4 regions of the Lysinibacillus sp. JNUCC 51 genome follow, and region 3 is predicted to be linked to each of the others. Evidence: riboswitches for the same ligand, from Rfam matches in the RefSeq annotation. Region 3 holds a riboswitch; each other region holds the start of a gene.

Region 1 (8,343 bases), 1.7 Mb from region 3:
TCATACCACCACCTATAAAAGTAGGCGACTCCTGCTGAAAGAAGTTAAAGTTGTTCTCACTTTATGTTGAGAACAGCTTTTTTGTTGTTTAGCTGGAGATAAGTTTCTGGGTCTATTTCAGACTTATAGTCAATAGCAAACGTACAAGCCTTGTGGTAGACTGTAGTATATTTGATTAAAGAAAGGGGTATTCGATGACCCAGCAGAAGTCTAATAAGGCGGCTTTGTATATTTTAATGTTTAATATGTTTATCGCAATGGGGAGTATCGGAATTATTATTCCTGTCATGCCTGAGTATTTAAAACTTTTTGGTGCTGCAGGACAAGTACTTGGCATGTTGATTGCAACGTTCGCCTTAGCACAATTCGTATTTTCTCCAATTGCTGGGAATCTTTCCGATCAATATGGTCGTAAAAATCTCATTATTTTCGGTCTTATAGTTACAGGACTTGCACAAATTGGTTTCGGACTATCTACAGATGTGTGGATGCTCTTCTTGGCACGCTTTTTAGGTGGACTTGGATCTGCATTTGTGGCACCTCCTATAATGGCATTTGTGGCTGACGTCACAACATACGAGGAACGTGGAAAAGGTATGGGGATGATAGGGGCAGCAATGTCCTTTGGTTTTATGATTGGACCAGGTATCGGTGGATTCCTCTCAAAAGTAAGTTTACATTTTCCATTTTATACGGCTGGATTTGCAGCTATCTTAGCAGCTATTTTATCGTTCTTTTTATTACCTGCTACAAAACCGAACACAGCGAAAGAGACGCAGAAGCAGGATAATCTTGTAAAGCAGATGGCCCGTTCAGTCCGAATGCCTTATTTTGTCATGCTAATTATCATGCTTGTATTCTCTTTCGGAATTGCTAACTTCCAAACAACATTATCATTATTTGTGACAGAAAAGTTTAATTACACACCTACTGATATCGCCATTATATTAGTAATGGGCGGCGCTTTTGGTGTTGTTGTACAGATGTTTGTTATTACACCGCTGTTTAATCGCTTTGGCGAAATGAAAGTAGTGTTAGTCAATTTATTTATTGCAGCCGTTGCGATTTTCTTAATATTATTCGCATCTGGCTTTGCACTTATTTTAATTGTAGCGACAATCTTCTCTACGGCTACGACATTGATTCGCCCAGCTGTCAACACACTGATTTCAAAGCTTGCTGAAAATGAACAAGGCTATGCAGCTGGTCTGAACAATGCGTATATGAGTCTCGGTAATATGATTGGTCCAGCTTTAGCAGGTCTGTTATTCGATTGGAATATGAACAGTCCTTATATTTTCGGGTCTATTATTTTAATGGCTTGCTTCTTCATTGCCCTTATTTGGACAATGAAAAAAGCACCACACCTTATGCATCCTGATTCAAATTAGTCTGAAAAGTTATTGACTATTTTTAGTAGTGTGCTACATTATTAGGATAAAAACTAACAATTAAATTCTTACCACTAGGGGAGTCTTTAAAAGGCTGAGACGTATATGGTCATATACGGACCCTTTGAACCTGATCTAGTTCACACTAGCGGAGGGAAGTGGCGACACTTGCTTTTTGTTATGTAAATGCAGGGCCGCTTCCTATTGCTTTTAGGAAGCGGCTTTTTTGTCGGGTTTATCAGCGAATCACTAAATACTAAAAAGGAGTCGAAATTATGTCAATTCGAAAATTAACAATCATGGCCTTGTTAGTAGCAATTGCCGTAGCAGGTTCTATCTTTGTTTCAATACCTACGGGGATTGCGCGTGCCTACCCTGTACAACATGCCATTAATGTTATTGGCGCTATCATTCTTGGACCTGTTCCTACCGTTATGGTCGCCTTTGTCACAGCAATCATTCGTATTTTAACAGGCACAGGCTCATTACTAGCTATACCTGGAAGTGTTATTGGTGCAATATGTGCATCTCTCGCCTATAAATACAGCGGCAAGCAATGGCTAGCAGGTGTTGGTGAAATGTTCGGTACAGGTATCATCGCCTCACTCATTGCAGTACCTTACGCACATTTATTAATGGGGACATCTGTTGCTGCTTTATTTTTCATGCCAGCCTTTTTAACTTCAAGTACTATTGGTGCTATCTTAGGCATTGTCGTTGCCAGCAACTTGCGTAAGTCAGTATTTGTAACTAACCTAAATACTCTTCTATAAATCATAAACCCTTTTTGAAGGGATGAGAGATTTATCGGAACAATTTTGAAATTTATCGGAACAATTTCAGACTTTATCGGAATGTTTCTTCGATTTATCAGAACATTTTAGAAAATACAGTATTTTGATGATAGCCATAGAATGACAAAAAACGATGGCTCATTGCTAAAAAGCGATGAACCATCGTTTTAATTTACTAAGATCGTTTTTTCATGCCCTTTAATATCTGGGCAACATTTGTGTCCTCTGCATGTATTGGTTTTTCCTCGACAAGCTGCTCTTTTTTCTTCGGCCTAGTTAAGAAGCTCCAACCAAAGCGTCGAATGGTAATATCAATGAAGAATAATAGCATCCCTGCTAATAAAAGCCATGTAGCAATATTTTGGCGTTCCGCACCTTTTTTAGTAAATTCACGGAACACTTCGCTCGGTTCTTTCAACACGGAGCCATCTGTTTGTTTTGTTAGTTCTTCGACTAGCTTATCATTCACTGGTCGTAATTCATACTCAGCACTATAAGGTACACTTAAGCCTGCCTGATAAATGGCCTGTTCTTCATCCGCAATGCGGAAGAAGATTAGTCCTGGTTCTGCTTGTACGACTGCTCGAACTTGTGATGCTGAAATTGTTTCAAGCTGAGTTTCAAGTTCCTCACCCGCTTCATTAACAGCAACAATATCTAAGAACGCCGCTTCATTTGTTGGGTCAGTGATGACAAATGAACCGTCAGATTCTAGCCGTACATCATAGGCAACATCGTTATAGCTTGGTAGCATTTTTGAAATAAGCGTTTGCCAAAATGTGCCCCAATTTTGCCATCTTGCCCAGTCCCCCGTCCATTTCCCTGTCGAATCGGAAGTAAAGGCGAATGTTTTACCAAGGCCATATTGCCATTCTGCAAGTACTGGATCTTCCTTCTCACTTTCTGCAATAACAGTGGCCCCCTGCTTTGCTGTCGTACCTATATATGCATTCATTTTAGGTACACCATTTGCAAATAACGTATTCCAGCCAGATGCATTAAATATAGTTGGATAAAATGGGTTGTCCTCAATATATGTGCGTGAAATCATGGCAGTTTCACGAGATAAAATAGAGGGGATCGTCTGCTCATCAACAACATCGTAGAAACGCCCACTGCCCATCTCACTGAGTGCTTCAAGTAAGTTGGCATCAGCATCTTGACCAATTGCAACCGTTGAAAGAGTAATGCCATTTTCTTTTCCTTGTGCAATTAAGTCTTCGTAGTTACCTGGCTGTGACTGACCATCAGTTAATAGAATAATATGCTTACGCTGTAGCTTTAAATCAGCTAGATTTTCATAAGCTTTAGCAAGCGATCCATATATTTCGGTACCACCCCCTGGCGTTACAGATAAAATTGTATCCACCGCTTCTTCCTTCTTGCCAAGTGGCCCTGTCTCAATAATTTCCCAAGGTCGATCATCAAAGGCTATAAACCCGAGCGTATCCTCATCTCGTAACATTTCAACTGAGCGAGCGGCTGCCTCCTTAGCTAGCTCAAGCTTTGCTCCAGACATACTTCCAGAGCGGTCAAGTACGATTTCAAGCCCTAATGATGGCAATTGCTCTTTTCCCTTAATTTCCATTTCAACAGGTAGTAAAGTTTCGATTGGTGTTTTAAAATAGCCGCCTAAGCCAAAGCTATTTTCGCCACCGACCATCGTAAAACCGACACCGAAGTTTTTCACTGCCTGCTCAATGACACTCATTTTTGCCTCGCCTACTAAATGCCCTGGCACATTATCAAAAATGATGGCGTTGTATTGTAAATAACTAGAGAGTTCATTTGGCAGACTACTAGCATTTACAACATCATAGGCAATTGATTGTTTGCCAAGCGCTGCTGCAATTGGTGATGCCGTATCATAGCCATTAACAATTAGTAAATGTGGTTCACTTTGTACCATCGTGACGCTTGTTAATTTATTATTTTCAAAAATTGCATCCTGTTCAACCTGCACGAGTGCCTCATATTTTACAAGCCCTTCAGCCGTTGCTGAATGTTTATACGTAAAAATATTTGAACCTTCAGCAAGCTCCACTGCCTCACGATAAATAAGCTTATCGTTTTCGTATAATAATAGCTCTCCTCGTTCTGCTGCAGTTGCATTTATTTCAGTGACTAGCTGTTGCTGTTCACCTACATAAGCAACTTGTGGTGTGACAAAGCTTTTCAGGGATACATCCTTAGCAACAGGTTTGTTAAATGGCACTATATCCACACTAATATTTGACCCTTTAAATTTCGATGAAAATTCTAAGGCATCTCCTTTTGTTTCATTGCCATCCGTTAAGAGCACAAGTCGCGTTGCTTTTTTCGGATCTACAATACCTGAAGCGAGCTGTAGGCTTTGTTCAATATTTGTTTGATCTGTTGCTTTTATGGCTGTAAACTTCGGCACTTCCTTTAAAGAATCCGATAATATGGCTTCCGTTTGTAATGTTGATGAAAATGAATAAATCCCTGCAAGCTGGTCATCTTTTTTCGACTGCAAACTTTCCGCTATAAAATTGGCCATCTCATCATCTGTACCATTCATTGAAGCAGAACGGTCAACTAAGAATACTACCTGTTCTTCCTTTACAGGCAATAAAATATAGGGCTCTGCAAGTGCAAACACTAAACAGCATATGGCCACAATTCGAATACCTAGCACGACGATATGACCTTTTTTTAGTCGCTGACGCTCACGCCAATAGGTCCATCCAAAATACATAAGCAATGGAAGTAAAAGCAACAATGCTAATGGCATATCAATTCGTAAATCCACGACGTCGTTGCACCTCCCACTCTAAAACAAGTAATACTAAGATCATAAGAATAAGCCAAGGTACGAACGAGGCTTTCGATATTTCTTCCTTACCATTGTCCGGTAGCTCTCCAAGCGTATAGCTTGTCCCTTTTTCAATCACACGCTCTTGCGCTTGAAGCTGTACAATTAATCGCTTTTCTTCATCATTTGAGCGAGCTGTATAAATTCCTGGCTTCATAGGAGCTGTTAATAAACCATTCGTAATGGACGATAAAAACTCGTCTTCCTGCGAATATATACTCCAATCACCCTTCGTTATAGCAACAGCACGTTGCTCATTCGGAGTGAAAATGCCAAGTGAACCAATTGATTCTGAAAGCTCCTGTTCAGCACTCCATAAAAATAATGGGAATGAAGGATGTAACGGCCAATCTGTATCTGCAATATCAGCTAATACAACAATATCCCCTTTAGGTGAACGCTGAATAAATGGCTGGTCTCCGACTGATGCAATCGTTTTATAGTCATTGAATCCAGGATATAACGCACTGACGTAAATATCTTTTAGCTCACTAAATGCAAGCAATGCATCACTTGTTATACCGACTTCCCCATTAGCTTCAATCTTCTCAACGTCATCCCTACCAAATAATACAATTGGCTTGTCCATCTTTTCGAGTAACGCCGTCTGATTTGTCACCAATGTGGCATCCCGATTGTCAGCCATTTGTGAAGATGGAACAATTTTCACACTACTATTAATCGTTTGCAAACCTTTTTGAATGAGTTGATGCATACTTTGATCGACAACTAATTTTGAAGTAGCTGATTGTAGCAATACTATTTGTGAATTATCAACCACATAATCGTCCTTAGCATCTATTTTGGCAGTCATAGTATCTTCTAACGGTAAGTCTTTGAAAGTTTTTGTTATAGCTTCATTTGGAGGTAATGCAACACTCTCCGCGACTATCTCCTTACCTTTAACATTTTCAATCGAAAGTGTTACATTTTGCTCTTGATCCGTATCATTTTGTAATTGAACAAGCGCCATAGCAGATTGTCCATCTGTAGTAGCAGCAAAACGTGTAATTGCGATATTTGTTAAATCCTTTGCAGACCCTTTTACAATCCACTTCACCGTATCTTTTTCCATCGGTAATTGCTTTTTATCGAGTGAATCTGTAAAGACATAAATAGATGTTGGCGTATTACCGACAAAAGCCTGTCCCACATCTAGAGCCTTATTCATTTGAGCTGTCTCATATGTTACTTGTAACTCTTGAATGGCTTTTTCAATATTCTTGGTATTTGTTTCCTGCTGTAAAATAGCTTTTGGCGTATTCCCTGTTATAATGAGTGTCACAGGTCTTCCATCAAGCTCATTAACCAATGACAGCATCTCTTTTTTATGTGTGTCAAATGTTGACTGCTCTTTTCCGGCTGACATTGTTGCAGATGTATCTACAATAAAAATCGTCTGCGCACCAACGATCGTTGACTTTTTAACATAAGGATTCATTAATGCCAGTACAAGTAAAAGAAGAGCCAGTAGTTGTAAATAAAGCAGTGCATTTTTTTGTAAATGTTTTAAGTATGGTGACACACGTGTTTCTTGCATAATTTCCGACCAAAAAAGTGTTGAGGATACGGTTTGATCGGTATATTTCTTTCGAAAGAAATAATATAGTAGGACAATGACCGGGATGATGGCCGTCCAGCTAAAAAGTAATTGACTAAAGCCCAATACGGCTCACCTCACCTAATCCAATGTGCTTTTAATAATTGTTGGAAGATGGCATGCTGTAATCCATCCTCTACTTTAAGCTGTAATTGTCGAACACCAAAGCGCCGACAAATTGCTTCAAATTCCTCTTCATGTAATAAACGTCTTGCCGTATATGTGTCCAAAACTTTAGAAGACATCGTAACATTTACATCTCTGCCTGTTTCACGGTCAAGTAAACGTACATCACCCGTATATTCTGGTGATATTTCCTCCTGCGTAACTATTTGCAAAATACGTACATCCCCTGCAAAACGCGGTAGCCTTTTTAATAGTTGCTCCCATTCTTCGATTGGCTCAAGTCCGTCCGTCACTATAAATAGTACTGTACTATCCTTGGGCAATGCTTTTACAGCTCCTTGTGCGAAGCTGTTTGTATAAGTTGCTTGCTCAATCTCTGTTACTACCTGTAAAAAAGCGCGACGATACATGGCACCTTTACGACGAAACGGTGGCTTCACCTCATCCTGTAGAAAAGAAAATGATAATCGATCATCACGACCGAGTACCATTAGGCCAAGTGAGGCAACAATTTGCCTAGCAAAAGTCCATTTTGCTTGCTCGCCCATAGATTTAGTTGTATCTAACAAAATGTGCACGCGCATTTCTTGTTCGTCTAAAAAACGTTTAATGAAGTATTTATCAGTTCTCGCAAAGACGTTCCAATCTACCTGACGTACATCATCACCTAAATGATATTCACGAAAATCTGAAAAATCGAGCGATGCCCCGAAGCGTTGCGAACGGTGCGAGCCCTTGTGCTGCCCACGTAATTTGGAGGCCGTTGCCACTTGGAAGCGACTGATTTTCGCTAACCAATCCTCGGGCAATAATAATTTTTGTGTCACCTGCTAACACCCTGCTGTACTTTTTCTAAAATGACATCAATCACATCGTCTGCTGTTTTGCCTGAAGCCTCCCCTTCATAATTCAACAGCATACGATGGCGTAACACTGGCTTAGCCACAGATTTAATATCTGCTACAGAAACGTGGAAACGTCCATTCATAAGCGCCCTTGCCTTCGCTAATTTGATTAAACTTTGTAAACCTCGAGGGCCGCTACCATACATCGCATATTGCTTAACCTCATCAATGGCATCCACTCTCTCCGGATGTGTGGCCACAACAAGGTCCGTCGCAAATTCGAGCATTTCATCGGCAACGAGTACTTCCTTGACCATTTGCTGCGCTTCAATAAGTGCTTCTGTATCCATGATCTTTTGTAAACCAATTTCCATAGCGCCTGTTGTACGCTTCATAATTTCCATTAGCTCACTTTTCTCAGGATACGGCACAAGAATTTTACATAGGAAACGGTCCATTTGTGCCTCTGGTAAAGGGTATGTTCCCTCCATCTCAATTGGGTTTTGTGTTGCTAATACGAAGAATGGTCTTGCCATCTTCTTTGTATCTCCCAAAATAGTTACAGTTTTTTCGCCCATTGCTTCAAGCAATGCACTTTGTGTTTTTGGTGTTGCTCGGTTAATCTCATCCGCTAATACCATTTGGCTAAAAATCGGACCTGGCTGGAACGTAAACTGCTGCTTGCCATCAGCTGTGCGCTCAATCATACTTGTTCCTGTAATATCCGCCGGCATTAAATCTGGTGTAAATT
Region 2 (8,343 bases), 1.3 Mb from region 3:
GATGGGTTGGGGCTAAGAAAAATAAGTAGCCTCCATCCTTCGTGTAATTAATGGACTGCTCAATAAATAAGTGATGAGCATAACTCATTCCTTCAGAAGCGCATAGTTCATAATCTAATGCGACATCTTCATTCGGATAATACCCGACCGGTAAATCACAAACAATAGCATCTGCAGGATTTACTAATAAATCTTGTAAAGCATCTTGACGGAATAAGGAGACTGGTTGCTCTGTCAAATCAGCTGTAGCAGCAGCTATACGAATAAGTAGCTCATCAACCTCAACACCTGTTGCTTCTATTTTTTCGTCTAATAAATTCATAACTGTTAATAGTAAATTTCCTGTACCTACTGCTGGATCTAATATAGAAATTTTTTCTGCTTCTAGACGATCTGCAAATAGTTGCTCCACAAAATAACCCACTAATAAACCAAGAGTATCAGGTGTCATTTGGTGATTCGGTTGAGATCCTTTTCGCATCCCCTTTAAAACAGCAATTTGAATCGCTTTGCGCACATCTTCCTTTGTAGCACCATCTTGTGAAAAATAAACTTCCCCATCTAGCCATGCCTCTAAGCCATCTAAAATACCCTCTAGCAATGTAACATTATGTTCTTTTTCTATCTTTTCAGCATGTTCATTTAGCATACCAAATAACTTTTCGATATTTTCCATACACAACTTCCTTTCACGCAGAAAGAAGCCGTGACAAAACTTGTCACAGCTCCTTTGTCTAGTAATATCTTAGCCTAAAATCAATAAATTATGCTAGTGCTTTGACAGCTGCAATTGCCGCTTCATAGTTTGGATGGTCTGTTGCTTCAGGAACATATTCCACATATGTTACTTTGTCATTTGCATCTACAACAAACACCGCACGCGTTAGAAGGCGTAATTCTTGGATGTAGACACCGTATGCTTCACCAAATGAAAGATCACGGTGATCTGATACTGTTTGAACAGCATCAATGCCCGCTGCGCCACACCAACGTTTTTGAGCAAATGGAAGGTCAACAGATACAGTATAGATAACTACATTGTCACCTAAGTTTGCTGCTTCTTCATTAAAACGACGTGTTTGTGCATCGCAAACACCAGTATCTAATGATGGTACAACGCTAAATAAGCGAATTTTACCCTCTGAATCTTTTAATGTAACAGGTGATAAATCATTCGCTAATACAGTAAAGTCTGGTGCTTTGTCTCCAACTTTTACTTCGTTACCTACAAGTGTTACTGGACCATTTTTAAATGTTACTTGTGCCATATAAAACGCCTCCTAATCTTCATATGTACATAATATTACTAAATGGAGGGAATTAATTGCAACTAAGACAGCTTGTCAAATTAGTTTTGAAAAAATAATCTTTCTAACCAGTTCAGCCATGTTTGCTTAAGGTTGCACCATTTTCCATGCTCTTCACCATAATGTAGAGTTAATTTCCGTTCTGACTGGGTGCTTTCCTTAGGGTGTCCTGATGAGCAGCTTCACTTGCGCTCTGTGACACTAACCACCCTAACTCCATTAATCACAACTATCACAAAAATAAAGAGCTGTCTCTAAGTAATGAGACAGCTCTAGCCATTATTCTTCGTTTTTTCCCTCTAGATTTTCAGGTTCTGGGTTTTCCTCTAGAGGTACAGATTCAGTCTTTTCTTCTTTAATTGGCAAAGATGGTTGCACAATATCTTTTTCAATATAAACTTTTTCATGAACGACTGTTGTATCCGCGAAATAATCATGTAGACCTTGATTGTTTGGTAAAATGCCTACAAGAATATAAAGTGGCATAAAAATGCTGTTGATGATACGCCCTATCCAATCACGGAATAACACATCTGACCAAGTCAGTTTCTCATGCTTTAATGAAATAACACGTAATCCAAATATCATTTTCCCTAATGTTTGCCCGAAAAATTTCGTCATTAATACGAAATAACTGTAATAAAGTATAGCGGAAATAATCGAAATTGGTGCGTACCATACTGTTTCAGATAATGACCAATCCATTAAATAAAAAATTGGGTTGACGAGAATTCCACCTACAGCTGCAATAACGAATCCGTCTAATAAAAATGCCCAAAACCGTATCCAAAAGCCTGCCGTTTTTAACGCATAATTTTTATTAGTAATTGGCCTATCTATTAGGAAGGCATTATCCATAGAGGGTGAACCTTGCATAACAATTTCATTGTTTGTCATTGTACTCCCTCCTTAGTTTTCGCCATATAAGTACATCATTTTTGGTGCTTTATAATCTGCCATAATTTTCATCAGCATTTTTTCTTCTGCAGAAGGACCAAACATTGATCCAATCTTCATCCCAACATATGATTGCCAGCCACCCACATCATATGAATACTCAAATAATTCTGCGTCCTCTAAACCAAAGTCTTTACGCAATGCAGCAATTGTTGCTTCCTCATCGCCAATCTCATCTACTAAGCCCGCTTCAAGAGCCTTCTTACCACTAAGAATTCGACCATCGGCAACTTTTTTCACATCGGCTTCAGACATATTACGCCCTTTTGCTACAATATTAACGAATTCCTGATAAGTTTCATTAATCATGTCTTGCATCATAGCACGCTCTTCTGGTGTCACTTCACGCATTGGGCTAAGCATATCTTTATGTTCACCTGATTTAAACGTTTCATATTTAATACCGACTTTTTCCGCTAACGCCTGATAATTAATAGATTGCATAATGACACCAATCGAACCTGTAATTGTATCACGTTGCGCAAATATTTTATCTGCAGGTGCTGATATGTAATAACCACCTGAAGCTGCCATCGAATCCATAGAAACATAGATTGGAATTTGTCGCTCTTCTTTAATTTTCATAAGCTTTTTATAAATTTCTGCTGATTCCTTTACACCGCCACCTGGTGAATTAACACTTAAGACGATACCTTCCACAGTATCATCATATAAAATATTATCTAATTGATTTAAGAAAAATTGATGATCATAAGAAACTGCTTGCCATACTGTACTTGAGCCAACATCTTGAATCGTACCATCGACCTTTAAGTATGCAATACGTTTATCCATTTCGCCACTTTCCTTAACTTCTTCCATTACCGTCAATTCGTTTCCAGCTACCAAGCTATCAAAATTGCTAAAGAAATCCGATTTAAATATTGCAAAAATAGTATTGATTCCTAATGAAAATACTAATAGTACACCTGCAATTATTAAAGCGGCCCACCTTTTACCATTCATACCATTCCGCCTCCTCATAACGTAATACGATTGATACCCTAATTTGTTTCATACTTATCGCAATAATAATGTGGTCTTATCACGGTGATGAGCCAATACTATTGCTTTAAACTATTCAACCTATAATACATTACCTAATTTCATAAAAAAAATCAAAGTTCATAAAAGAAGCAGGAACTTTGATTTTCGACATTATTTCCTAGGAAATTAATGATGATTGATATAATGGATTTTTTCTTGTTCACGTAATTCGACACGGCGAATTTTGCCTGATGTAGTCTTTGGTAGCTTAGTTACAAACTCGATTGCACGAGGATATTTATAAGGGGCTGTTAAAGTTTTTACATGGCTTTGTAGTTTTTTTATAAGTGCTTCATCTCCAACTACTCCATCAGAGAGCACAACAAATGCTTTTACTAGATTTCCACGAATTCCATCTGGACTCGCCACAACAGCAGTTTCTTTTACTGCTGGATGCTTAATTAATGCATCTTCTACCTCAAATGGGCCAATCGTATACCCAGACGAAATGATGACATCATCGCCACGTCCTTCAAACCAAAAATACCCATCCTTATCTTTATATGCACGATCTCCAGTAATATACCAATCTCCTCTAAACTGTAAATTTGTACGTTCTGGATCGTTTAAATATTTCTTAAATAAAGCGGGTGTTTCACAGTGTACAGCAATATCTCCAACTTCTCCAATTGCAGTAGGATTTCCAAAATCATTGATAATTTCAACAGTATTACCCGGAGTAGGTTTGCCCATTGAGCCCATTCTAGCCTCCATCCCTACCATTGTACCAACAAGTAATGTATTCTCTGTTTGTCCATAACCATCTCGTACTTGTAGATTAAAGACCTCGGAAAATACTTTTATCACTTCACTATTTAAAGGTTCACCCGCTGACACAGCCTGACGTATTGTACTTAAATTGAAGTCTTGCAAATTTTCAAGACCTGCCATAAATCTGTATTCGGTCGGTGTGCAACACAGAATATTAATATTGAATTTTTCAAGCAATGCAAGATATTTCGCCGCATCAAAGTGACCTTTGTAAACAAATGCTGTTGCACCACTTCCTAAAGTAGCAAGGAACGGGCTCCAAATCCATTTTTGCCATCCTGGAGCTGCTGTAGCCCAAACAATGTCGCCTTCTTGTACACCTAACCAATTTGGAGCAGTAGTTCGTAAGTGCGCATAACCCCAGCTATGTGTATGAACAGCTGCCTTTGGATTGCCTGTTGTACCACTCGTATAAGCTAAAAATGCAATGTCTGTACTCTTAGTCGGTGTAGAACTTATGTAAGTCGTAGGTTGATTTTGCATTTTTTCTAGCAACGGCTGCCAAGGTTCGTGTGCATGACCAATGACAAATTGCTGTAGTTCTTGTAAATTCCCCACACTATCGAATTGTTCAATATAAGGCTCAAATGCAACAACGCCTTTTGCATTGGCATGATTAATTCGATATTCAATATCCTTTGTTCTTAGCATTTCCGAACTAGGGATAATAGTTAAACCTGCCTTTAAGGCGGCAATATAGACGATATACGCTTCAACTGATCTTGGTACCATAACTAATATAACATCACCTTTTTTTAAACCTTGGGATGTAAATACATGCGCTGCCTGATTCGCCTTTTCAAGTAATGCTTGATATGTTAAGTACTGAATTTCCTCATCTTCGTTATAAACTAATAATGCATTTTTTGTAGCATCCTGTGCATATTTTTCAATTTCCTCTGAAATGTTATACCATTCTGGTGCGATTAAATCTTCTCTGTTCATGGCAAATGCCCCCTTTTGATACGCTCATTATAAAACTCAATTTTTATCATTTTCAATGGAATTCACTCCAATTCATTAAAGTCGTGACAACTATCATGCTCTGCTATATGGCATCAGTCACGTATTGATGCTATCCATTCGAATTTAACTTTAGTGCCGTTTTCGACATGAAGAAAAAACTCCCTATTGAACACGAATGAATAATATGGTACATTTTGGTCAACTAAAAGCATGATTGCAGGGGGACTCATTTAGAGTTGAGAAGGTAAAACCTGACCCTTTGAACCTGTTAGTTAATACTGACGTAGGGAGCAATTCACATCTATTTACTGATGAAAGGCTCTTTTGCGTGGTTTTTTCTACACGAAAAAGAGCCTTTTTTGCACGCTTACGTCCATCCAACAAGGAGGACTTAAAATGGTATTTCAAACGATCCGTAAACAAAATCCACTTATTCATTGCATTACTAATTATGTTGTGGCTAATTTTCAAGCAAATGGCTTATTAGCAATAGGTGCTTCTCCAGTCATGGCTGATGACAGTCATGAGGTTGAAGAAATGGTCGCAATTGCCTCAGGCTTACTGATAAATATCGGTACCCTTAACGAACGAATGAAAGAATCAATGTTACTCGCAGGAAAAAAAGCAAATGCTCTTGGTATTCCCGTTTTTTTAGATCCTGTCGCTGCTGGTGCAACAACTTACCGCAAACAAACGGTACAGCAATTACTGGAGAACATAAAATTTGCGGCTATTCGTTGTAATATTGGAGAGCTTGCTGCTATAGCCAATGTAGAATGGCAACAAAAAGGCGTAGATAGTGGTAGTGGTTCAATTTCTTTAGAAGTTGAGGCACAAAAAGTAGCTCAACTCTACAATTGTATTGTTATTGTGACCGGCGAAGAGGATTTTATTACTGATGGCAAACATCAGCAATGGGTTACAGGTGGAACTTCTCAAATGACAGAAGTTACTGGAACAGGTTGCTTATTGAGTGCAATTTGCTGTGCTTCCTACGCTGCAGGAAATAAACCATTTGACCAATTAATAGAAACATTATCGCTTTATAAAAAAGTAGCAGAGCAAGCCGCTTCTTTAACACAATATATTGGCGATTTTCAAATTGCAGTATTGAATGAACTACATCGCCTTTCCAAGGAAGGTGAAGAATGATGCATATTGTAACGACAATTGCTGGTTCAGATAGTGGTGGCGGTGCAGGTATTCAGGCTGATTTAAAAACATTTCAGGAATTAAAGGTATTTGGTACGTCTGTTATTACAGCTTTAACCGCCCAGAATACTCTTGGTGTATCGGATGTCTTACCAATTGAAGTTAGTTTTGTTGAAAAACAACTCCAAGCACTAGTTGAAGATTTTTCAATAAGCGCCGTTAAAACTGGAATGCTGTTTTCTTCTGAAATAATCCAATCAATTTCACAGATTTTAGCTGAAATAAATATTCCGCTTATTGTAGATCCTGTCATGATTGCAAAAGGTGGCGAAAGCTTATTACAGCAAGAAGCAATTGAAGCATTACGCAATTATTTGCTACCTTTAGCAACAATCGTAACACCGAACATTCCTGAAGCCGAAACCCTTTCTGGAAGGAAGATCAATTCTTTAGCAGATATTAAAGAAGTAGCTAAGGTCTTATTACAAATGGGCGTTCAATGCGTCATTATTAAAGGCGGTCATTTAGTGAATGAATGTTATGCTACAGATTATGTATTTTTCCAAGATGGTCATTCATTTTCCATGAAGTCCACTCGTATTGCAACAAAAAATACGCACGGTACAGGCTGTACGTTTTCCGCTGCACTAACTGCTTTTCTTGGTCGTGGACTACTTTTAGAAGAAGCGATTAAGGAAGCTAAAAAATTTATTCAATTAGCAATAACTCATGATTTATCTATTGGTAATGGCCATGGTCCTACAAATCATTTCGCTTATCAAAACTTTAAGGATTCTTGCGAGGTGATCATTTCATGAAACGTGACGATTTACAGCTATATTTTATAATGGGTACAGGTAATGTTTTAAATCAAGAACCATTAAACGTTTTAGAGAAAGCTCTGCAATCTGGAATTACTATGTTTCAATATCGGGAAAAAGGACTAAATGCACTCACTGGGCAAGCCTATGAAGATTTTGCTCGCAAATGTCAAAAGCTCTGTCAACAGTATCATATCCCGTTTATCGTCAACGATAATGTAGAGCTAGCAATAAAACTTAGAGCGGATGGCGTTCATATTGGACAAGAGGATTTTCCCGTGTCGATGGTACGTAAAAAAATCGGTAATATGATTCTAGGTGTTTCTGTCCATTCACAAGCTGAATTACAAACGGCTCTACAATATGGTGCTGATTATGTAGGAATTGGTCCAATTTTTCCAACCACTTCTAAAAGCGATGCCAAACCACCTCGTGGAACTGATTTTTTACAGCAAGTTCGGATACAATATCCTGAGCTCCCTATCGTTGCAATTGGAGGTATTAATCGCTCTAATGCTCATACGGTATTTAAAGCAGGTGCGGATGGAATAGCAGTTATTTCTGCAATTTGCCAAAGTGAGGATATTTCAAATACAGTCTCTACACTTAAATCATTTGTAGGATAAAGTGAAACTTTAATCAGGGGTCTTTTTACCCCACTGAGTTTACGGGTAGTTAACTCCACCTATTTCTTTGCTCTCATTGAATTGAAATGGGAGGAACTGACGCTTCTCTTTTGATATAGATAAATTAATTACTGCCCGTTAAAACGGGATAAAGTGAAACTTTAATCAGTGGGAGGTCTTTCCCCACTGATTATTAGTCTTCACCAATCGGGTTTTTACGGGCAGTTAGCACCACCTATTTCTTTGCTCTCATTGAATTGAAATGGGAGGAACTGACGCTTTTCTTTTGATATAGATAAATTAATTACTGCCCGTTAAAACGGGATAAAGTGAAACTTTAATCAGTGGGTCTTTCCCCACTGATTATTAGTCTTCACCAATCGGGTTTTTACGGGCAGTTAGCACCACCTATTTCTTTGCTCTCATTGAATTGAAATGGGAGGAACTGACGCTTCTCTTTTGATATAGATAAATTAATTACTGCCCGTTAAAACGGGATAAAGTGAAACTTTAATCAGTGGGAGGTCTTTCCCCACTGATTATTAGTCTTCACCAATCGGGTTTTTACGGGCAGTTAGCACCATCTATTTCTTTGCTCTCATTGAATTGAAATGGGAGGAACTGACGCTTCTCTTTTCATATAGATAAATTAATTACTGCCCGTTAAAACGGGATAAAAAATTAAAAATTTAAACA
Region 3 (8,343 bases):
ATGAAGCTCCTCGACAATCGCGACGTTTTCTAATATCGTACGCCACGGTAGTAAGCAGGGCTGCTGAGGCATATAGCCAATCGTCCCTCTTTTTTGCTGGATATCTGTATCGTTTAATAAAATAACGCCCTTATCAATAGAAGTAACACCACCAATTAATTGAAAGAGTGTACTTTTTCCACTACCTGACGGACCGATAATCGCAACAAATTCCCCGTCCTTCACCTCAAAAGATAAATTGCGAATAACCGGAAGAGCATCAAAGGATTTATCAATGTTTTGAATGCTTAACATGGCGTCCTCTCCCCTTCACAACAAGTTTTTCTAATAATTGAATAGCACTAAATAATAATAAACTTAAAAATACGATGGCAAATATCGCTACAAACACTCGATCTGTTCGAAATGAAGATTGTGCTAATGTCATATAGACACCAATCCCCTTTTTCGCACCCAACCATTCCGCAATTACAGCTCCCATAACGCTATACGTTGCGGCAATCTTAATGCCTGAAAAAATCGCCGGGTACGCATAGGGCCATTCTAGCTTCCAAAAGGTTTGTGCTTTCGTAGCCCCAATCATTTCAAAATAATGCTTGAGTTCAGGCGAAGTTTGACGAAAGCCATCCATTGCCGAAATAACAATTGGGAAAAAGCACACAAGACAAATAATAATAAGCTTTGGCAATAAACCAAAGCCAAACCAAATGATTAAGAGCGGTGCTAGGACGAGCACAGGGACATTTTGTGACATAATGAGAATAGGATAAAACAGCTCTCGCACAAATGTAAAACGATGTAATAGCACGGCAACCGTTAGCCCACATAATATTCCGATGGCAAGACCTAGAAGTGCTAATTGAATAGTCGCTAAAGCATGTGGCACAAACGTCTCATACGATTGAAAGCCTTCTTTCAAAATGGAACTTGGTGTAGGCAATAGCCAATGTGGCACGTCTGCAAAACGGACAATAAGTTCCCATATGAATAAGAGGAAGGCGATAAAAATTATCGTCCTTCCTTGTTTAACAGCTTGCTTCATCACTGGTATTTCTCCGTTAGCGTATCCATTGTAATACCTGATGGCTTATATAAAATTTTCACTTGCGTAATGACATTGATAGCGCCAAGCTCAATCATCTTGTCATTCATTTTTTCAATGATTTGTAGTAAAGTCGATAGCTCGCCCTCCATTGTCGTTTCTAACGGATGAACTTCATATTTCACCCCTGATGCGTCTATAACAGCAATCGCTGCATCGACATACGGGATAACATCTTCATATTTTTCAGTTTTCGGGATAATTTGTACACTAATTAATGAGTTTGCCATACTACTTCGTCTCCTTTTTCGGTAAAAAGTCGTTTGTAAATGCTTGTTTTGCGTTAAATTCGCCCTCTAAAACTTTGTTATCTGTCATCCATTTCGCGTAGTTTTCCCAAACAGATAGCTTTTGCTCGCCCCATTGTGCAGCGTCGTCTTGATACTTATCTGCTAGCCATTCCTGACTTTTATGGACAAGGTTCTTATCTAAATCAGGTACCGCTTCAAGTAAAATATCAGCTGCTTCTTTTGGATGATTTATCGCATATTCATAACCCTTTGCTGCAGCAGCGACAAATGCTTTTACCGTCTCAGGATCATCCTTAATCATTTTTTCATTTGTAGCAAGTACAGGTGTGTAATAATCTAACTGATCGCTATAATCTGTTAAATATAGCATGTTTAGTTTTTCGCCACGCAATTCTGCTTCAATACCTGTCCATGCATAATAAATCCACGCAAAATCAATATCTTTTTTCATCATTGTGAAGAAATCTAAATCTCCCGCATTGACAATATCTAACTTATTAATATCTGCATTTTTTGTTTGCATTAGTGATTGTAGTACAGCCTTTTCAAGTGGTGCACCCCAGCCACCGTATGTTTTACCTTCAAAATCCTTTGGTGACGTAATGCCTTTTGATGCAGTGGATGCGAAGCCAGAAGTATTATGTTGAATAATCGCTGCGATCGATACTAAAGGTACATCCTGCACACGTGCCTGTGTAATCCCTTCCTGATAACTTACTCCAAACTGAGCCTTGCCAGACGCCACAAGCTGATCGGCTCCCGTTTCGCCAGGTAATAAAATATCAACATCTAAGCCCTGTTCCTTAAAGTAGCCAAGTTTTTTCGCTACATATAAACCTGTATGATTTGTGTTCGGTGTCCAATCAAGAACGACTGACACTTTCGTTAATCCTTTAGCATCCTTTTTAACCTCTTTTTCGCTACAGCCCACTAAAGTTAAAAGTACAGCCATCAGGATGAATAACCATTTTTTCATGCTGAATCCTCCAAGTAAGTAATGTGAAAGTGTTTATGAATGATGAATGTTTTTACCAGAAGAAAGCGAAGTCTGAAAACATAAAAAACGCCTAGGATTCTTCCCAGACGTTTTGCAAACAATATCAAAAACTTTTACTTTTTGAATAGATGTTCCCTACGCTGGTACGAGCCAAATCAGGTTCAAAGGGTCAGCGTCTATCGGACACAATCTCAGCTGGCAACACCAGCCCCCCTACATTCTTTCCATATGAACTTTTCGTGATTATTATACCCATACCTATCCGGAAATGACAAGGCTCGATTTACTGAAAGCGCCATAAATATTTTAACTACCTGTAAATATAGAAAAAAACCCTTTATTATATTGACAATGGAAACAAATTACAATAAAACTTGATTGATTAATCAATCATTTATTATGAAAGGAGTAACAAAATGAATTCGATACTTACTAATGATGAAAAAAAGAAAAGAAAAAGATCTACAATTTTAAATGCCGCAATTAAATTATATAGTGAAAATGACAAAAGTGGCCGAAATTGCTAAGGCAGCAGGAGTTAGCTTTGGCACCGTATTTACGTATTTTAATTCAAAAGAAGAACTTTATGAAGCGGCAATATTGGAACCCTTGGAGGAAATCAAACCATATTTTATTGAAATAGAAGAACGCTTTACAGGTGAGCCTCTTGAAATAATTAAGAAAATGATAGATTGTCATGTGCAACTTTTTGCAACGAGAAGTGAATACCTACGATTAATTCAACAGGTTCTTGCAAGACCTGAACGATTTCCAAAGCTTTTTAAAGAACTAGATGATTTTGTTAAATTATTCATAGACTGTATTTATCCGGTTATTGAAGCAGGTCAAAGGCTTGGTTACTTTTATGAAGAGTCACCTTCATTAATTACTTAGTCATACCTATCCATTTTAAACGGAATGCGTTTAACGTTTATCGATGAGTATACAAACAGGGTGTGGAAGGATATAACGAGACAAGCCCTAAGATTATTTGGACCTATCTCTAATTCATAAGCCTTTTCCATCCTTCTCATGTACCCAATAAAATTAGGAACCTCAAAAAACTGGGCGGCATCTATAGACAATATTTTTTTCCACATGAAAAATAGTTTGGATGATTTCCTTTTTGACTCCCCTAGCTATGCAGGCCTCAATTAGGAAAACATAAAAAGAGTAAATGAGACCACCACTTCCTTTATCGGAAAAGCGCTTACTTATTATACGAGGAGTGATTTATATGAAATTGAGAGATATCCATCCCAACATCAAACTTCGCCTAGTCATGCAATTTCTAGGCGGCCTTATTTCTATGGCTGTTATACCTTTTCTGGCAATTTATTTTACTCAAAATATCGGAGCTACTAAAACGGGTATTATTCTTATAATAATAGTGATTAGCGGGGGCATTGGAGGATTTATCGGAGGGCATATTTCAGATAAAATTGGGCGAAAAAAAATAATGATTTATGCTTAAATTGGTATATTGCTTTCGTATCTGTTTATAGCACTTTGTAATTCACCTTGGTTTAACCTTCCATATATTTCTGCCGCATTCTTTATCATCAATATGTTTTGTGGAGGAATGTTTCAGCCAGCCGCACAAGCTATGATTATTGATGTTACTAATTCCGAGTCGAGAAAGCTTGTATTTACAATTAGCTACTGGTTGGGGAATTTATCAACTGCAATTGGAGGAATCATTGGCGCATTTCTTTTTAAAAACTACTTATTTGAGCTATTTATTGGGATTTCACTAATTTCATTGCTATCTGTATTCATGACCATATTCTTTATCACAGAAACCTACTTACCAGAACCTTCATCTAAGACTTCTTCTACTCATAAGAAAGAATTTTCACTAGTAGAGATGTTTCAAACCTATTCAACCGTTTTAAAAGATAAGCTGTTTATGTTTTATATTTTAGGAGCAATCTTGATCTTTACCTTGGAACAGTCTTTATCGAACTATATTGGGATTCGTCTTGATAAAGATATACCCCAGCAATCAGCTTCATTGTTTGGTATTGATTTCATCGTGGACGGCACAAAAATGCTTGGTTTTCTCCGAACAGAGAATACTATTCTTGTAGTTCTCTTATCAAGTGTTGTATTATTCTTATTTAAAAAATGCAGTGATCGCTGGACTCTTGTTACAGGAATGCTAATTTTTTCAATATGTTTTAGTGTTTTGCTTCTTCAAATAACCTGTTGTTTCTTTTTATCGCCATGTTTATTGGAACAATTGGTGAGTTGATGTATATCCCTATTAAACAGGCGATGATAGGAGAACTTGCCCCATCAAACGCTCGTAGCACCTATATGGCTTTTAATAGCTTGACTATGTACGGAGCAATGATTATATCTTCGTTATTAATCATTATTGGAGAGTGGATTCGCCCCATATATATGAGCGGACTACTCCTTATTCTCGGATTAACTGGTACATTTTTGTACTACATAATAACAAAATCGCTATACGCTAAAGTTAGTGAACAGAATGAAAGAAAAGTACCTGTTTCATCTTAAAGGTTGTTTTTCCACCTATTTCGGAAATCGGTCGATATTATGTAATAAAACTTAGATTTTCTAACGACTTTATTGTTTTATTTAAGTTCGGGAATTTGTAACATTACAATCCCCCTTCTTAGATTGTAATATTACACTAGCACCAAGCTCATCGGTTTCCATATAACTGAAAATAGCCCAGTGCTCAAAGGAGCATGGGCTATTAATGTTATTTCTCTTCTTTTTTGACCGCAAAGACATTTGAAATGGCACCGTCTGTAGATATATCCACTTTAAAGGAGCCATTTGAATGGCGATCTGCTCGAGTTAATGCTTGCACATCAAGGATCTCTTGCATACCTTTTTCCGTTTCAATCATTAACTGTTCCTCATCAGTTACCTTAACTACAGCTACGATACGATGTGGGTTCGCTTTTAATTCTGTTAACACTTTTAAGCCGCGTTTTGCACGACTCGTCATCTCTACCTCGGCAACATTCATTTTCTTCACAGCACCGCGATGCGTCACAATCGCAACATATGCCGTGTCGTTTGGCGGTAAAACATTGACGCCGACTAATGCTTCTCCGTCTTTCAGTGTAATCCCTTTGACGCCACCTGTTTTTACGCCAGTTACCGGTAATTCCTCCATTGGGAAACGAATAGCATAGGCAGTATCTGTCGTTAACATTAATTCTGCATTGTCTGTCACAATACCTGCAAATATCATTTCATCGCCTGACTTAACATTCATCGTTTTTATTGGCTTCGAATAACGTGTAACAGCGTAATCCGCTAAAGGTGAACGTTTGATTTGTCCATCTTTCGTAGCCGTTAAAATATACGTATTGGCCTGTTCGAATGTCTCAAATCCATATACAGCTATAATAGATTCATCTTCCCCAGTCGGCACAATACTTGAAATATGCTGCCCAAGATCCTTCCAACGAATATCAGGTAGTTCATGAACAGGCTGATAAATATAATTGCCTCGATTTGTGAACAGCAGAAGATGATGCTGTGTATTTAAATTGGCTTCATATAATAAATAGTCGGAATCCTTCATCGCAAAATCCTGACCATTCGAAGCTGCATGTGAACGTGTAGATGTACGCTTAATATAGCCATCCTTTGTGACAGTCACTACAACCTCTTCACTTGGGACAAGGACATCTAACGTAATTTTGATTTCTTCAATTTCTTGTTCGATTTTTGAACGACGTGGCTCCGCAAAGCGCTTTTTAATGTCGAGTAGTTCTTGTTTAATAACACGAACAAGTTTTGCTTCACTATTAAGAATACCTTCAAGCTTAGCAATCAATTTATTTAACTCTTCCTGTTCAGCACGTAATTCTGTAATATCCGTATTTGTTAAACGGTATAATTGTAAACTAACGATTGCCTCTGATTGTACTTCTGTAAAGTCAAACTTCACCTGTAAATTCGTTTTCGCATCTCGTTTATCATTAGAAGAACGAATTGTTGCAATGACTTCATCTAAGATGGACAGTGCCTTGATCAAACCATCAACAATATGCGAACGATCTTTAGCTTTTTGCAAATCGTAAATGGAGCGGTTCGTCACGACTTCCTTTTGATGGGCTATATAAGAATCCAGTAACAATGGCAATGTCATCATTGTCGGACGACGATTATGGATAGCAATCATATTAAAATTATAAGCTACTTGTAAATCAGTTGTTTTGAACAAATAGTTTAATATTCCTTGGCCAGGAACCTCTTTTTTCAGTTCAATGACAACACGTAGGCCTGTACGATCCGATTCATCACGAATTTCCGCAATTCCTTCAAGTCGTTTATCTACACGTTGCTCATCGATTTTCTTCACAAGATTTGCTTTATTAACGTCATACGGTAATTCCGTAATAACAATTTGCTCTTTACCACCTTTAATTGGCTCAATGACTGCTTGCGCACGTACTATGATTTTACCGCGTCCTGTTTCGTATGCTTTTTTAATGCCATCAACACCTTGAATGATACCACCTGTAGGGAAATCAGGCCCTTTAATAACGGTCATTAATTCATCAACAGTAGTATTTGGGTTATCTAAACGCATAAGAACACCGTCTAGCACCTCATCAAGTGCGTGAGGAGGGATGTCCGTAGCATAGCCTGCCGAAATACCCGTTGAACCGTTGACTAGTAAGTTCGGGAAACGAGCGGGTAAAACAGTTGGCTCCATATCCTGATCATCAAAGTTTGGTACAAATTCAACAGTTTTCTTGCCAATATCGCGTAGCATCTCCGCCGCTATAGCAGACAGTCTTGCCTCTGTATAACGCATCGCTGCTGGTGGGTCACCATCAACGGAACCGTTATTTCCATGCATTTCGATAAGCATATGACGCGCCTTCCAATCCTGACTCATACGCACCATTGCTTCATATACTGAGCTATCACCGTGTGGGTGATAGTTACCTATAACATTACCGACAGTTTTTGCTGATTTACGGAATGGTTTATCGTTCGTATTGCCCTCTGTAAACATCGCAAATAAAATACGTCGTTGCACAGGCTTAAGACCGTCACGTGCATCAGGCAACGCGCGGTCTTGAATAATATATTTACTATAGCGACCAAAACGGTCACCCATAACTTCTTCTAAAGGTAAATCTTGAAATTTTTCCGTACTACTCATGCTTGGTCCTCCTCTTGTTGGATGAATTCATTATCTAAAATATTTGAATCATCCTCCATACCGAAGTCTACATTCGCTTCGATCCATTTACGGCGTGGCTCTACTTTATCGCCCATTAATGTTGTCACACGTCTTTCAGCACGTGCACCATCCTCAATTGTTACACGAATTAATGTACGCGTTTCAGGGTTCATTGTCGTATCCCACAGCTGGTCAGCATTCATCTCACCAAGCCCTTTATAACGCTGTAATATGTAACCCTTTCCAACTTTTTTAATGGCCGTTTGTAAATCATTTTCGGTCCAAGCATATTCAATCACTTCTTTTTTTCCAGTGCCTCTTGATATTTTATAAAGTGGTGGTAGTGCGATAAATACCTTTCCAGCTTCAATCAAAGGTCGCATATAACGATAGAAGAACGTTAACAGCAGCACTTGAATATGCGCACCGTCAGTATCAGCATCGGTCATAATAACGACTTTATCATAGGATGAATCCTCGACAGAGAAATCTGTTCCGACACCAGCACCAATGGCATGGATAATCGTTGAAATCTCCTCATTTTTCATAATATCCTGCAGCTTTGCTTTTTCCGTATTTATAACTTTACCACGCAATGGTAAAATCGCTTGGAATGTACGGTCTCGACCTTGTTTTGCAGAGCCACCTGCAGAGTCACCTTCGACTAAATACAGCTCGTTTTTCGCCGCATTTCGAGATTGTGCAGGTGTTAATTTCCCTGAAAGAATCGTACTGCCTTTTTTGCTTTTTTTGCCGTTTCGTGCATCTTCACGCGCTTTACGAGCCGCTTCACGTACTTGTTGCG
Region 4 (8,343 bases), 1.8 Mb from region 3:
GCAATTTGATGAGCAAACTAACCGTCAGAATCGCCTACAAGCATTGTTACAAGAACAAGATATATATAGCGCAAAAGAACGTGAAATTGCATTAGCAGAAAAAGCAGAACGTCTTGTCATACTTGAGCAACAATGTATCGATTTACGTGCTGAGCAAAATCGGAAAGAACAATCCTACCAGCAAGCGATGGCCGAGCAGCAAAACGCAGAAGCTCGGTTAAAGATAGCGCAGGAAAAGTTTAACATTGAAGAGGCGAAAGAATCTGAACGGCAACACGTTCTACAGCAGGAATTACAGCTACAAGCATTATTACCGACATTCGAAGCGTATGAGAATAATCTGCAGCAAATGCAAATAGCTGAACAATATGTTGCAACAGCAAAGCTAGCAGTAGACGATAATAGTAAGATCTTAGAAACAGGACAAATACAAGTCCAGCAATTAGCAAAAACAATTGAACAATATGAAAAACAACTTGAGCCATATGAAAGTTATTTAGAACAGCTACCGAAGCTAAAAGAACACGTATCATTACTAGCGCAAGTCGAAAAATACACGAGAGCAGTTGCAACTGCTGAGCAGGATGTAGCCACTACTAATGTTCATCATCAAGAAAGTAAGCAAGCTCTTAAAAAGCTGGAGCAGCAATGGATTGCGAGTCAGGCAAGTATTTTGGCGCAGCAACTTAAGGATGGAGAGCCTTGCCCGGTGTGTGGTAGTACAACGCATCTCGAAACACATCGTGAGCAATTAGAGATGATCGAATTAGCACAGGTGGAAGCTTTACGAGGAAAGGCTACTACTGATGAGCGCAAGTTTTTAGAGAAAGAGGCTTTCTTGAATTCTACAAAGCATCTTTTACAAGAAGCGCTAGAACAGTTAGAGAAGAATGAGATTGATCAATCGAATCAAGCACAAATTGTAGCTTCCTTGCAAAACTTAGAGCAACAAATAACAATCTTAAAAGTAGTGAGCAATCAATTGTCTGATATACGTATGCAACAAAAGGATCATCGTACACGAATTGAGCAGCTACAAGAAAAGCAAATAAAACTAGAGCAATATTTAGCTGAGAAGACGAAGGAATTGACTAAACAACAAGCAATTGTGGAAGAACAGCAAAAGCATATTCCAGAAAATCTTACGACGCTACAAGCATTGAAGCAGGCGATTACTGATATAGGTTCACAAAAGGTTGCATTACAAGCAGCATGGAATCTCAGTCAACAAAATCTGCAATCTGCCAAGGAAGCAGCGAATAATGCTAGAATGACCGTAGAAATTGCGAAACAGACTTTTGAGGAATTAAAGCTGAAAATGGATGAAAAGCGGGAACAATTTTCAGTAAGTATGACGGAAGCAGGCTTTGAAAGCTATGAAGAATTTGCTACAGGGAAGCGGAGCGTGCAGCAAATAGAAGCTTTACGGAAGGCTTGCAATGATTATGCACTACAAATCCACTCATTACGAGTACAAATTACTGAGGGGGAGAAGCATCTTAAAGGGCAAGAGAAACAAGATTTAACGGCAATGGAAGAAAAGTTAGAGATGCTTCGTATCACATATGAGGAAGCCTTTAAAGTATTGCAACAAATGGAAGGATTTGCGAAGGCTTGTGCAGACTTTATCGAAAAAGTTGAGGGGACCGAGCAGGAGATTCGTTTACTTGAAAAAGAAGCGGGACGGGTGAAGGAACTTTATGCAATGCTAAATGGGCAGAATGAGAAAAAGCTGTCCTTTGAGCGTTATATTCAAATTAATTATTTAGATAAAATTACAGATGCAGCAAATGTCCGGCTTTATCATCTATCCAATGGTCAGTTTGAACTGCGGCGTTCAGATCGCTTAGAAAAGCATGCCAAGCAAAGTGGGCTAGGACTAGATGTGTATGATGCCTATACGGATCAATTACGAGATGTGAAAACATTATCAGGGGGAGAAAAGTTTAATGCGTCTTTAAGTCTTGCCCTTGGGATGGCAGATGTTATTCAAAGCTATCAAGGTAATATTCGCATTGAGACAATGTTTATTGATGAGGGCTTTGGTTCTCTCGATGAAGAAGCGTTAAATAAGGCGATTGATACGCTTATTGATTTACAAGATTCTGGACGTATGATTGGAGTTATTTCTCACGTTGCAGAGTTAAAAGCTACAATGCCCGCTGTATTGCATGTCGAAAAAGCAATGAACGGTCATAGTCAAACATATTTTGAAGTAAAATAAAAAAGGAGGCGTGTTTCCATTGTGTGGAAATACGCCTCTTTATCATTTTTTAGTTATGTTAGGATTAGTTCCTTTCTTTGCAGCAATTACTTTTTTTACAATTGGGATAGCGATAGGTGCTAATTTTACGGCGACTTTGACAACTTTAGATACTTTCACAAAATAACAGCTCCTTAGACTATCTGTTCAACGTGAGTTGAGATGAAACTTATCGAATCACGCGAACAGCTTGAATAATATTCCAAATAACTACTCCTAATGAAATGAGAATGTAAATTGCGAATGAAGCAAACCAAATGATAAGAAAATTATTACTACCTGAATTTAGATCGAAATTGGTGTTGAACGATAAAGTTGAGAAAATAAAGACTACAAATAATATTATTCCGAATGCGACTGGAATTAAATGTGAAATAAGTGCTCGGATAGAGTGACTCTTTACGTCGCTATCTTTTGTGACAAAGTAAACGACTAATGGAACAATAAAGGGTGCGAATAAAATACTGAGATAACTAAAGGCAGATAAAATTTTTTGGTTCTCCATAGTAGTACCTCCTTTTTTAATATTTACGCATGAAAAATGATAAAGTTTCAAAAAAAATTTGGAAGAGGTTGTAATCATGACAATGTTTGCGTACAATGAGGTTGTTCAAATAAATTAAGATGTAACGACCACAAGGGGAGCTGATGATGTCAGCTGAGACTGGGCACGTAATGCTTTGACTCTTCGAACCTGTAAGTTAACACTTGCGTAGGGATGTGGATAGAAACCGACACTTTTACGATGTGAGGCTCTGTCCTGGCATCGTTTTTACCATTATGGATGTCAAATAAGGACATATTTGCTAGCTGATTTCTATTCCTGCTCTTGTATCCTACATCGGAACAAAGGAGAGAATATTTATGGACAATAAAAGACTTTTAATGCTTGTGGAGATTGCGATATTCGCAGCGATTGGCCTTGTGCTAGATCAGGTTTCCTTTAAAGTATGGGCACAAGGTGGCTCTGTTAGTCTAGTGATGGTACCAATAATTTTAATAGCATTCCGCTGGGGCCTTATTCCAGGTCTGACAACGGGTTTACTTATTGGTGTTATGCAAACAATGTTTGGCGCCTATATTATACATTGGCTACAAGGATTACTTGATTATGGTGTTGCCTTTACAGTAGTAGGCTTGGCGGCTGTTGTTCGCCGACCAGTGCTAGATGCAGCCAAAGATTTAAACAAAATGAAAATGGCGCTTTATATTATTTTAGGAACGGTATTAGCTGGCTTTTTACGTTATGCAGCTCATACCATTGCGGGCGCTGTATTTTTCTCAGAGTATGCTGGCGATCAAAATGCGTGGATTTATTCAATCATCTATAATGGAACATATATGCTACCAGCTACGATTTTAACAGCAATTGTTGGTGTTCTGCTATTTACGGCAGCACCTCAATTAATGAAACGAAAATCATAACTATTACGCCCTTCACATGAGTGGAGGGTTTTATTATTATTAAATTTAAAACTAAAACATCCATCTTTAGTGATGACAGTTGATTGAAAAGTAGTATATAAGTTGATTAGAGTGGAGGCTGGGCGACTGCTTGGGGATCAGCGATAGAGGAACGAAGACTAAAACCATCACGTCCTGTGATAACACATTTGTGACCAACATCGTTGCTGTTACCGCCGCCGCTTCGCTTTCGCGCAGATGAACCCCTTTTGCTGCCGCTTCACTTTCGCGCAAAAAACATCTGTTGGCCCGGAGACCCTTCAGCGAAGCGAAGCGGCTCATTGGACGCCCCCATGAAGCGCCCAGTCGGAACGGAAATCAACCCCACGCTTTGCTGAGTAGCTTGTTTTTCAGCACTTTACAATTTAAGGTGGCATATAATATTTAAAGCGTTTGGCGTTTTATGCATAGAAAGTTATGTTATATTAAATAGTAGACATTAGATGAAAGGGACGTTAAAAATGATTGTAAAAACGCAAGAAGAGATTGAAGCTTTTAAAAAAATCGGCCGTATTTGTGCTGAAATTCGTGAGGAAATGAAAGCTGCTACAAAACCAGGTGTAACAACACTTGAACTAGATGAAATTGCAGGCCGTATGTTTGCTGAAGCAGGAGCTATTTCTGGACCTAAAGGGGAATATGATTTCCCAGGATACACATGTATTAGTGTAAATGAGGAAGTTGCACATGGTATTCCGGGTACACGTGTGATTGAAGAGGGCGATATCGTAAATATAGACGTATCTGGGTCACTAAATGGCTACTTTGCTGATACTGGCATTTCATTTGTAGTTGGTGAAGGCTATGAGGATAAAGAAAAGCTTTGTCGCGTAGCTAAAAGTGCTTTCGACCGTGCGATGACAAAAGTAAAAGCTGGATCGAAATTAAACCAAATCGGTAAAGCTGTTGAGCGTGAAGCATATGCTAATGATTTAACAGTGATTATGAACCTAACAGGACATGGTTTAGGTCGTTCTTTACACGATGAGCCAAATCATATTTTAAATTACTATGATGCATGGGATTCGACAATTATGAAAGAAGGCATGGTGCTTGCTGTCGAGCCATTTATCTCAGCGAAAGCTGAGCATATTGTAGAGGCTGGTGATGGCTGGACATTCGTTACGCCAGACAAATCATTAGTTGCTCAAATTGAGCATTCAATTATCGTCACTAAAGACAAACCAATTATTTTAACTTCACTAGATGAACAATAAAAAGCTAAAAATCCTGCTAACCAATTTATTTTTGGTTGGCAGGATTTTTTTTAATAAATAATATACCGACAAGTAACACTCCACATAAAAATAAGGCTGCAGTTGACACAAGTAGCTCATCAAAACCATTATGTAATGCGACCCCAATATAGGACCAGATAAATACACTTGGATAGATAATATCAAAATAATGAAATCGAATATGTAGCGCTATTGCTGCTCCAATCGTCAGTAAAATAACTGCCCAAAGTGGATCACTAAGGCCAAGACCATTCCATTGATAAGATGTTAGCGTAAAGCTTACATTTGTCATCAGGCTAAATGTAACCCATGCTAAATAAACCGAAAAGGGAATACGACCTGTAAGTGAATTATTGCTGAGAGGGTACGTTTTGTACAACTTTAACAAATACATGACTAAAACAAACGTACTGATAATTGACATGATAAATAGTTCGTGATGCCAAACAACAATTGCTAACGCCTGCATGATACATATGCTACTGAAGAGAACAGTCTGTTTAATAGATGTCTTTTTTAGATTAATGACTAACCAATAACCAAGTAACATGTAAACTACAATCCAAATCATATAACTAACATTAAACGGTGCAAATATAACTGGAAAACGATTTAAAATCTCTAAAAAAGAGTGATCGTTTATTTTCATGAAATAGGATGAAAAGGTTAGGATGAGTGAGACAATAAAAGTTATTGTCATCAAAAAAAATCGAGGCATGATTTCTCTCCCTTCGTGTTAAATTGTATAAGGAAAAGACAAATAAGTATAGGACTGTAATATTATATTTTCATTATAACGGAAATTTTCAACAATGTATCGCGTTGTTTCGTTAAAAATATCTACAATTTACCATTTGAATAGTTATCCATATATTTCTTTAGTACAATGGGAATATTCAAATGTAAGGAGTGAAGTTTTAATGACTCAAAATTTAAACGATCTAGATTTATCAGTTAAACTGGATAAGAAGTTGTATAAAAAGAAGTTAAAAGTACTCCAATATGAAATGTTAAATGCTCAACAGTTTTTATTAAACAATAAAATTGGGCTAATTCTAGTATTTGAAGGTATGGATGCTGCAGGTAAGGGTGGCGCTATTAAGCGTCTAATTGAACGTGTTGATCCACGTGGCTATGTCGTACATCCAATTTCAGCACCTCAGCCTCATGAGCTACGCTACAATTATTTACAACGTTTTTGGCGAAAGCTGCCACAACATGGGCAAATCGCTATTTTTGATCGCTCATGGTATGGTCGTGTATTAGTTGAGCGTATTGAAGGATTTGCAACGAATGAAGAGTGGTCTCGTGCATACGAAGAAATTAATAATTTTGAAAAGATTTTAACAGCAGGAGATTATATTGTTATTAAGTTTTGGCTTCAAGTATCTGATGAGGAGCAGCTTAAACGTTTTAATGAACGTGAAGAGGATCCATATAAGTCTTGGAAGCTAACAGATGAAGACTGGCGAAATCGTGAAAAAACACCTCAGTATATAGAAGCTGCCAATGAAATGTTTGAGAAGACCGATAAGAAAAGTGCTCCATGGGTTCTAATACCAGGAGACGATAAAAAATATGCTCGTGTACAGGTGCTGCAAGAAACACTAGCACATATTGAACGTGAGGCAAAAAAACGTGGCCTACATTTAACTAATATATTAGACACAGAGCATTTAGAAGATGCTGAATCGTCTAGCCTTGAATTGCTAGAGGAAAAGCCTAAAAAACAAAAACAAAAAGTGAAATAATGTTATGGATGCTGTAACAACAAGACGAGATGTTTTAGTTGTAGCAGCATCTTTTTTTACATACAATAAAGTAAAACTTCAATCAGTGGGTTATTTTCCCACTGATTGTTAGTTGAACCAATCGGGCTTTTACGGTCAGTTAATCGTCTACTATGTCGACTACAATCTTCATTTAGAGCGAGGAAAGACATTTACTGACCGTTAAAGCGGGATAAAGTAAAACTTCAATCAGTGGGTTATTTTTCCACTGATTGTTAGTTGAACCAATCGGGCTTTTACGGTCAGTTAATCGTCTGCTATGTCGACTACAATCTTCATTAGAGCGAGGAAAGACATTTACTGACCGTTAAAGCGGGATAAAGTAAAACTTCAATCAGTGGGTTATTTTCCCACTGATTGTTAGTTGAACCAATCGGGCTTTTACAGTCAGTTAATCGTCTACTATGTCGACTACAATCTTCATTTAGAGCGAGGAAAGACATTTACTGACCGTTAAAGCGGGATAAAGTAAAACTTCAATCAGTGGGTTATTTTTCCACTGATTGTTAGTTGAACCAATCGGGCTTTTACGGTCAGTTAATCGTCTGCTATGTCGACTACAATCTTCATTTAGAGCGAGGAAAGACATTTACTGACCGTTAAAGCGGGATAAAGTAAAACTTCAATCAGTGGGTTATTTTTCCACTGATTGTTAGTTGAACCAATCGGGCTTTTACGGTCAGTTAATCGTCTGCTATGTCGACTACAATCTTCATTTAGAGCGAGGAAAGACATTTACTGACCGTTAAAGCGGGATAAAGTAAAACTTCAATTCGGTGGTGATTTACCCATAAACTGGGCTCATTACTAAAAGTTGCGCATGATATTTGTTAAAGTTTATACCATATATAAGTTGATTGGAGTGGAGGCTGGGCGACTCCTAGGGGATCAGCGATAGAGGAACGAAGGCTAAAACCATCACGTCCTGTGATAACGCCTTCGTGACCAACATCGGTGCTGCTGACGCTGCGTTAGCACTACGCTTTCGCGCAAAAAACATCTGTTGGCCCGAGACCCTGCAGCGCGGCGAAGCGGCTCATCGGACGCCCCCAGGAAGCTCTGCTCTGCGCGAAAGCGAAGCGTCAGCGGCAAATGTTTTCTGTAGCGAAAGCAAAGCGACAGCTACAAAGCGCACAGTTGGAACGGAAATCAACCACACGCTATGGTGAAGATTCATAAATTGTTTGTTAACCATTGAAAATGAACTCAGGCATTAAAAGCGTATTGACAATTATCGGAAGGTAAGTGTGGGAAAATGGTGCTTAAAATTTGGAGATTATTGAGGAAAAAGGGTGAAAATGTGGTATCAATTCAAGGGGGAAAATGCTACATTCGCACATTTTATGAAAAAGATGCACAAAGTTTAACCGATCTCGTAAGTCGCAATAAATACTTTTGGTCTACATATGAACCGTTACAACGACCAGAATATTATACAATTACTGCTCAATATAAAAAAATTCAAGAAAGCTTATACTTAATGGATTCGAAGAGGGAATTTACATTTGGTATTTTTGAGCCGGATACAAATAATCTAATAGGACATATTGCTCTTTATTCAGTAAAACGTTTACCGTATTCCAGTGCG

The links. Region 3 has a riboswitch for thiamine pyrophosphate ahead of JNUCC51_RS23805 (ABC transporter substrate-binding protein). Riboswitches for the same ligand answer to the same signal wherever they lie in the genome.
Region 1: linked by a shared signal. The riboswitch ahead of thiW (energy coupling factor transporter S component ThiW) and the one ahead of JNUCC51_RS23805 (ABC transporter substrate-binding protein) in region 3 are both predicted to bind thiamine pyrophosphate.
Region 2: linked by a shared signal. The riboswitch ahead of thiM (hydroxyethylthiazole kinase) and the one ahead of JNUCC51_RS23805 (ABC transporter substrate-binding protein) in region 3 are both predicted to bind thiamine pyrophosphate.
Region 4: linked by a shared signal. The riboswitch ahead of thiT (energy-coupled thiamine transporter ThiT) and the one ahead of JNUCC51_RS23805 (ABC transporter substrate-binding protein) in region 3 are both predicted to bind thiamine pyrophosphate.

What each region holds. Positions count from the first base shown of each region.
Region 1 covers NZ_CP065545.1:1,460,152-1,468,494, forward strand. The annotation lists gene JNUCC51_RS07385 (MFS transporter) at 195-1,391, shown strand; TPP riboswitch at 1,458-1,565, shown strand; gene thiW (energy coupling factor transporter S component ThiW) at 1,667-2,164, shown strand; gene JNUCC51_RS07395 (VWA domain-containing protein) at 2,361-4,958, opposite strand; gene JNUCC51_RS07400 (vWA domain-containing protein) at 4,942-6,687, opposite strand; gene JNUCC51_RS07405 (DUF58 domain-containing protein) at 6,699-7,574, opposite strand; gene JNUCC51_RS07410 (AAA family ATPase) at 7,571-8,343, opposite strand, start outside.
Region 2 covers NZ_CP065545.1:3,637,881-3,646,223, reverse strand. The annotation lists gene JNUCC51_RS17605 (class I SAM-dependent methyltransferase) at 1-676, opposite strand, end outside; gene tpx (thiol peroxidase) at 765-1,268, opposite strand; gene JNUCC51_RS17595 (RDD family protein) at 1,587-2,204, opposite strand; gene sppA (signal peptide peptidase SppA) at 2,217-3,230, opposite strand; gene mbcS (acyl-CoA synthetase MbcS) at 3,438-5,027, opposite strand; TPP riboswitch at 5,257-5,355, shown strand; gene thiM (hydroxyethylthiazole kinase) at 5,445-6,200, shown strand; gene thiD (bifunctional hydroxymethylpyrimidine kinase/phosphomethylpyrimidine kinase) at 6,200-7,018, shown strand; gene thiE (thiamine phosphate synthase) at 7,015-7,647, shown strand.
Region 3 covers NZ_CP065545.1:4,908,953-4,917,295, reverse strand. The annotation lists gene JNUCC51_RS23820 (ABC transporter ATP-binding protein) at 1-294, opposite strand, end outside; gene JNUCC51_RS23815 (ABC transporter permease) at 272-1,042, opposite strand; gene JNUCC51_RS23810 (thiamine-binding protein) at 1,042-1,332, opposite strand; gene JNUCC51_RS23805 (ABC transporter substrate-binding protein) at 1,334-2,329, opposite strand; TPP riboswitch at 2,466-2,575, opposite strand; gene JNUCC51_RS23800 (TetR/AcrR family transcriptional regulator) at 2,825-3,244, shown strand; gene JNUCC51_RS23795 (hypothetical protein) at 3,588-3,824, shown strand; gene JNUCC51_RS23790 (MFS transporter) at 3,834-4,604, shown strand; gene JNUCC51_RS23785 (hypothetical protein) at 4,577-4,876, shown strand; gene parC (DNA topoisomerase IV subunit A) at 5,085-7,517, opposite strand; gene parE (DNA topoisomerase IV subunit B) at 7,514-8,343, opposite strand, start outside.
Region 4 covers NZ_CP065545.1:3,092,790-3,101,132, forward strand. The annotation lists gene JNUCC51_RS14940 (SbcC/MukB-like Walker B domain-containing protein) at 1-2,224, shown strand, start outside; gene JNUCC51_RS24925 (hypothetical protein) at 2,267-2,383, opposite strand; gene JNUCC51_RS14945 (magnetosome magnetite crystal formation protein family) at 2,433-2,768, opposite strand; TPP riboswitch at 2,892-2,999, shown strand; gene thiT (energy-coupled thiamine transporter ThiT) at 3,128-3,688, shown strand; gene JNUCC51_RS14955 (hypothetical protein) at 3,755-4,009, opposite strand; gene map (type I methionyl aminopeptidase) at 4,189-4,944, shown strand; gene JNUCC51_RS14965 (TspO-related membrane protein) at 4,970-5,683, opposite strand; gene JNUCC51_RS14970 (polyphosphate kinase 2 family protein) at 5,886-6,716, shown strand; gene JNUCC51_RS14975 (GNAT family N-acetyltransferase) at 8,011-8,343, shown strand, end outside.